Chitinimonas arctica: one gene and its partner. The protein of the gene in region 1 interacts with the protein of each later gene in a pairwise test. Links are inferred from orthologs where the notes say so. Each region holds a gene or a part of one and is shown in the gene's direction. Other genes may lie near its edges. The genes, in order: FNU76_RS04505 and kdsB.

Evidence for each region.
Region 2: the proteins of FNU76_RS04505 (region 1) and kdsB interact in binary tests that used the Escherichia coli proteins (3 or more experiments, as listed by UniProt). The link is inferred for Chitinimonas arctica from one-to-one orthologs.

What each region holds. Positions count from the first base shown.
Region 1 is NZ_CP041730.1:1,016,601-1,019,827, forward strand. The notes cover bases 320-3,227. They hold FNU76_RS04505 (TetR/AcrR family transcriptional regulator), read left to right. Parts: upstream 320-1,432; coding sequence 1,433-2,023; downstream 2,024-3,227. Other genes in these bases: cysB (HTH-type transcriptional regulator CysB), read left to right, coding at 320-395; FNU76_RS04500 (head GIN domain-containing protein), read left to right, coding at 476-1,348; FNU76_RS04510 (alkene reductase), read left to right, coding at 2,115-3,218. Outside these bases: more of cysB, read left to right, coding at 1-319. UniProt on the Escherichia coli protein: Involved in response to both electrophiles and reactive chlorine species (RCS). Represses the transcription of the nemRA-gloA operon by binding to the NemR box.
Region 2 is NZ_CP041730.1:1,691,246-1,694,564, forward strand. The notes cover bases 171-3,170. They hold kdsB (3-deoxy-manno-octulosonate cytidylyltransferase), read left to right. Parts: upstream 171-1,286; coding sequence 1,287-2,054; downstream 2,055-3,170. Other genes in these bases: lpxK (tetraacyldisaccharide 4'-kinase), read left to right, coding at 171-1,124; FNU76_RS07560 (Trm112 family protein), read left to right, coding at 1,105-1,290; adk (adenylate kinase), read left to right, coding at 2,133-2,789; trhA (PAQR family membrane homeostasis protein TrhA), read left to right, coding at 2,900-3,170. Outside these bases: FNU76_RS07550 (ExbD/TolR family protein), read left to right, coding at 1-21; more of lpxK, read left to right, coding at 84-170; more of trhA, read left to right, coding at 3,171-3,319. UniProt on the Escherichia coli protein: Activates KDO (a required 8-carbon sugar) for incorporation into bacterial lipopolysaccharide in Gram-negative bacteria.

The sequences.
Region 1 (3,227 bases):
TCAAGGGCGTGTTGAAAATCGAGGACGTGGCCCGCTACCCCATCATCACCTACGATTTTGCCTTCACCGGCCGCTCCAAGATCAACCGTACCTTCGAGACCGCCGGCCTCAGCCCCAATGTGGTGCTGACCGCCATCGATACCGACGTGATCAAGACCTATGTCAGCCTGGGCTTGGGCATCGGCATCGTGGCCAGCATGGCTTTCGATGTGAAACGCGACCAGGGCCTGTTCGCGATCGATGCCTCGCATCTGTTCGAAGCCTCCACCACCCATATCGGCATCCGCCGCGACGCCTATCTGCGCGGTTATACCTATGCCTTTATCGAGCGTTTCGCGCCGCACCTGACCCATGCCGTGGTGGATGCGGGACTAAACAACAAGGGTGACGATTAGTCGTGCAATTTCCGATTGCCGGATATAACATACTCACAAGAATGTCTAATCCGGCGCATCACCAACAAGAGGAAACTGTCATGAAATCCAGCCTGCTCCTGGCACTGTGCCTACCCTTGGCAGCCTGCAATGTCCACGTCGGTACCGACGAGAAGAGCGGCGAAGTCCGCGAAATCAATATCTCGGTCACCGGCGAAAATGAATTGGCGGGGAATGGCAAACATGCCAGCCAGACGCGTACGGTAGGCGCCGTCAAGGAAGTGGAAGCAACCGGCAGGGTCGATGTGCAGATTCGGATCGGCGCTACGCCCAGCCTGACGGTGGAAGGTGACGAAAACCTGTTGGCCGAGGTGGTGACCGAGCAAGCGGGCGACAAACTGATCATTCGCAACAAGCGCTCCTTTTCCAGCAAGGGACCGCTCAAGGTCATCCTGGTCACGCCAGCGGTTGCCGTCCTGCGGAGCACCGGTTCGGGGGATATCTCGGTCGAAGGCCTGGCCGGTGGCGATTTGAAGCTGGAATCGACCGGCTCCGGCGATATCAAGCTGGCGGGCCAATTGGGACTGCTGACGGCCCGCCTGGTCGGCTCCGGCGATTTGCAGAGCGAAACCTTGAAGCCCGCCAACATCACGCTGGATCTCCTCGGTGCGGGCGAAGTGACGATGGGCTCGGTCGATGTGGATCGTTTTGAAGCCAATCTCAAAGGCTCCGGCACCATCACGGCGTCCGGCACCGCGAAAACACTGGTGGGCAGCGTATTGGGTTCCGGCGATCTGCAATTGGAGCAACTGCATGCCCATACCGCCGAACTACAGCTGATGGGTTCGGGCGACATCATCGCCTATGCCAGCACCTCGGTCACCGCCGCCGCCATGGGTTCGGGCGAGATTATCATCCATGGCAAACCGGCCAAGCAGCAGTTGAGCGGTGATAACGCCAGCCTGGCCTCCTGAAGGTAACGCCTGCGTGGCGCATCTCGAACTGGGTCGGAATAATTCACTAGACGACCGGTCTAATTTAGATTTACACTGCGCAGCATGACAGTCCGCCAGTTCGACGATACCCGTGAACACCTGCTCGCCACCGGCGCAGCCATTATGCTGGGCAAGGGATTCGCGGCAGTAGGCCTGACCGAGATCCTCGCCGCGGCGCAGGTGCCCAAGGGTTCGTTCTATCACTACTTCGAATCCAAGGAAGCCTACGGCGTGGCGCTGCTGGAGCGCTACTTCGGCATGTATCTGAGCCGGCTGGACGAGCTGGTGGCCAATACCGAACTGACCGGCCGCGCCAAGCTCGATCAGTATTTCGCGGCCTGGCGCTGCGCCAGCGACGAAAGCGATGTCCCGTCGCGTTGCCTGGTGGTGAAGCTGACCGGCGAGGTCTGTGACTTGTCCGAGTCCATGCGGGCGCAGCTGGAGCACGGTATCGCTGCGGTCATCGAGCGGCTGGTGGTCTATATCGAGACCGGCCGGGCCGATCGCTCCATTCCAGCAGGACCGCCGGCCGATGTCCTGGCAAGAAGCGTCTATCAACTTTGGCTGGGCTCGGCCCTGCTGACCAAGGTACAGAATAATACCGAGGCTTTCGATTTCGCCCAGGCGGCAACTGAACGCATGTTGCACGCTTAGGCTGCTTGAACGTTTCACCCCATTCCGGCCTGAGGGCCGGATTATTTGGCCGCCAATCTAGACGACTGGTCTATTACAAAGGAAGAAACCGATGTCCATCGACAAGCTGTTAACTCCCCTTACCACCGGTAAGACCCAGCTGACCAACCGTATCTGGATGGCGCCGCTTACCCGCTCACGCGCCAGCCAGCCGGGCGACCTCCCCAGCGAACTGAATGCCACCTACTATGCGCAACGCGCCAGTGCCGGCCTGATTGTGACCGAAGCCACCCAGATTTCCCGCCAGGGCCAGGGCTATGCCTGGACGCCGGGTATTTATACGGATGCGCAGGAAGCCGGCTGGAAAACGGTGGTGCAGGCGGTACACGGCGCGGGCGGCCGGATTTCCCTGCAACTTTGGCATGTAGGCCGCATCTCGCACAGCTTGCTGCAAGCGGACGGCCAGGCGCCGGTCGCACCGTCGGCGATCCGTGCGGAGAACTCGCAAAGCTTCGTGGTACTGGCGGACGGCACACCGAGCAGCCAGCAATGTGAAACGCCACGCGCCTTGGCCGAAGCGGAATTGCCCGGCATCGTCGCCGACTATGCCGCCGGTGCCCGCCGGGCCGCGCGGGCTGGTTTTGATTTTGTCGAAATCCATGCCGCCAACGGCTACCTGCTGAATCAATTCCTGGACACAAAGGCCAACCAGCGCCAGGACCCATTCGGGGGTTCGCTGGAAAACCGCGCGCGACTGCTGTTGCAAGTAGTGGATGCCGTGGTCGCCGAACTGGGTGCCGACAAGGTTGGCGTACGGCTGTCGCCGAATGGCGTATTCAACGATATGTCGCCTATCGACAACGAAGCCATGGCCGTCTATCTGGCGGAGCAATTCCAGCAACGTGGCTTGGCCTATCTGCATATCGCCGAACCGGACTGGACAGGGGGCGCCGCGCTCAGCGATGCTTTCCGCCGCCAGCTTCGCCACGCATATCATGGCAGCCTGGTGTTCTGCGGTCAGTACGATGCGACCAAGGCCGAGGCGCTGCTGGTGAGCGGCGTGGCCGATGCGGTTGCGTTCGGCCGGCTCTATATCGCCAACCCTGACCTGGTGACACGCTTCAGTCGCAATGCCGAACTGAACACGCCGGACGGCAACACCTTCTACGGTGGGGCGGAGCAGGGCTATACCGACTATCCATCACTGGGTAATTGATCGGTAGAC
Region 2 (3,319 bases), 670 kb from region 1 along the record:
GCCACCCAAACGCCGCAGTAGCCAACTCGGCAGCCTGCAAACCCATTCCCGCTCCGGCGGGAATGTTTTTTTGAGCCTCCGCCATGCAAACGCCCGCTTATTGGCAATCGCGCTTTCCCGCCTGCCTGCTACTGCCGCTGGCGGCCGTGTTCGGCCTGCTGGCAGGGCTGCGGCGGTGGCTGTACCGCGCCGGCTGGCTGCGGGCCGCAGCGCTGCCCGTACCGGTGGTGGTGATCGGCAATATCACGGCAGGCGGGGCCGGCAAGACACCCGTGGTGCGCTACCTGGCCGAGCGGCTGTTGGCGGCGGGAATCAAACCCGGCATCGTCAGCCGTGGCTACGGTGGGACGATCGCAGGCGTCGCCGAAGTCCCTGCCGGCGGCAGTGCCGCCGAATTCGGCGATGAACCGCTGCTGCTGGCCCACAGCCTGGCCTGCCCGGTCTTTGTCGGGCGCGACCGTGCCGCTGCCGGCCGGGCCTTGCTGGCCGCCCATCCCGCTACCCAGGTCTTGCTCTGCGACGATGGCCTGCAGCACTACCGCCTGGCCCGCCAGCTGGAAATCGTGGTGATCGACGGCAACCGCGGCATGCAAAACGGCTGGCTGCTGCCGGCCGGCCCGCTTCGCGAACCTACCGGCCGTCTTTTCAGCAGCGACGCCCTGGTGATCAATGGCAAGGGCCCATACCACCCGCCTGCCCACCCAGCCTGCTTCCGGATGCAACTGGAACCCGGCGACGCCTGGAACCTGGCCGATAGCGGGCAGCGCAGGCCGCTGGCGAGCTTCGCCGGGCAGGATCTGGCAGCGCTGGCCGGCATCGGCCATCCTGCCCGCTTCTTTGCCACCCTGAAGGCCGCCGGCCTGGACTGTCGCGAATACCCCTTCCCGGACCACCATGCCTACCAGGCGGCCGACCTGCTCTCCATCCAGGCCGACTGCCTGCTGGCGACCGAAAAGGACGCGGTCAAATTGCGCGCCCTTTTGTCTGCAGGGAGCCTGCCGCACAGTGGTAATATTTGGGTTGTTCCGGTCGCGGCCACGTTTGCGCCCGACCTGGCCGACTGGCTATGCCGGCGGCTCAATACCTTGATGACTGAAGATAAAGATGGACGCCAAACTGCTTGAAATCCTGGTCTGCCCGATCTGCAAGGGCCCACTGTTCCATGACAAAGCCCGTCAGGAACTGATATGCCGCGGCGACCGCGTCGCCTATCCGATCAAGGACGGTATTCCCGTCATGCTGGAAGGCGAAGCGCGCGAGCTGCCCGCGGACGAGGAAGTGGGCCAGTGAGCTTTGTCGCCCTGATCCCGGGCCGGATGGCGTCCAGCCGGCTGCCCGAAAAGCCGCTGGCGGATATCGGCGGCAAGCCGATGATCGTACGCGTGGCGGAACAGGCGCTCAAAAGCGGCGCCAGCGCGGTACATGTCGCCACCGACGATATCCGTATCTACGACAGCGTGCGTGCACACGGCCATTCGGCCCTGATGACCCGTAGCGACCATGCCTCCGGAACCGAACGCCTGGCCGAAGCGGTCGACCTGCTGGGCCTGCCCGACGAAGCCGCGATCGTGAACGTACAGGGCGACGAACCCTTGATCCTGCCCGCCCTGATCGACTCGGTGGCCGCCATGTTGCAGCGCGACAACAGTCTGCCCATGACCACCGCGTGCCACGCCATTACTGGCGCGGAGGACATGTTCAACCCCAATGTCGTCAAGCTGGTACTTGACCAGGCCAGCCGCGCCCTCTACTTTAGCCGGGCGCCGATTCCCTATGCCCGCGACGCCTTCACCCAATCGCGGGAAGCATTGCCGGACGGCCTACCGGTTTTCCGGCATATCGGCATCTACGGCTATCGCGCCGGTTTTTTACGCCGCTACCGCACGCTTGCCCCCTGTGCCCTCGAACAGTTCGAAGCGTTGGAACAACTGCGCGTACTTTGGCACGGCTTTCCCATCGGCGTCAGCCAGGTTTCCCATGCGCCCGAAGCGGGTGTGGATACTCCGGCCGACCTTGAACGGGTCCGCCGCCGCTGGACAGAATTGCACGGATAAGACCGCGCTGCCGGCAAGGCCGGCACGGCAGCGGCTTGTCCGTTTTAAACGAATCAACCAACACCCTGGAATCCCACGATGCGACTGATCCTGTTGGGCGCCCCCGGCGCTGGCAAAGGCACTCAAGCCAACTTCATCAAAGAGAAGTTCGGTATTCCACAAATCTCCACCGGCGACATGCTGCGCGCCGCCGTGAAGGCCGGCACCCCGCTGGGCCTGGAAGCCAAATCCATCATGGACGCCGGCGGCCTGGTGCGCGACGACATCATCATTGGACTGGTCAAGGAACGCATCGCCCAGCCCGATGCAGCCAACGGCTTTCTGTTCGACGGCTTCCCGCGCACCATCCCGCAGGCCGACGCCTTGAAGGAAGCCGGCGTGGATATCGATTTCGTCGTTGAAATCGACGTACCCGATTCGGAAATCGTCGAGCGCATCACCGGTCGCCGCGTGCACTCCGCCTCCGGCCGGGTCTACCACGTCAAGTTCAACCCGCCCAAAGTGGCCGGCAAGGACGACGAAACCGGCGACGACCTGGTCCAGCGCGATGACGACAGCGAAGCGGTGGTCACCAAGCGCCTGGGCGTCTACCACGAACAAACCGAAGTCCTGGTGGGCTATTACGGCCAGCTGGCCCAGTCGGGCAATGCCAAGGCACCCAAGTATATTAAGGTGGCGGGCGTGGGCGCGGTTGACGCCATCCGTGATCGCGTCTTCCAGGCGCTGGGCGCTTAAGGCGTACCGGCAAATGAAAACAGGCGGAATTCCCGCCTGTTTTCATTTGCGCGCGCGGAAAACTATTGCCGCGTACGTCGGTCCGAAGGGGCCTCGACAGGAAGGCAGCCATGTACCACGGTGAACGCTTCAACAGCATCAGCCATCTGATCGGCTCGATATTCAGTGTTACCGGCCTGGTGGTCCTGGTCGTCCTGGCCAGCCTGCAAGGCGATCCGTGGAAGATCGTCAGCTTCAGCATCTACGGTGCCACCCTGGTCGTGCTGTATACCGCCTCCACCGTCTATCACAGCATTCGCCAGCCGCGCGCCAAGGCGTGGCTGCGCAAGCTCGACCATAGCGCCATCTACCTGCTGATTGCCGGCAGCTACACCCCTTTCGCCTTGATCACCCTGCGCGGTACTTGGGGTTGGCTGCTGTTCGGCTTGAGTTGGGGCCTGGCCATCTTCGGCATCGCCCAGGAGCTGACCCTGGGCCGGCGCACCCGGGTGCTGTCGCTGATCCTGTATGTGGTGATGGGTTGGCTGGTA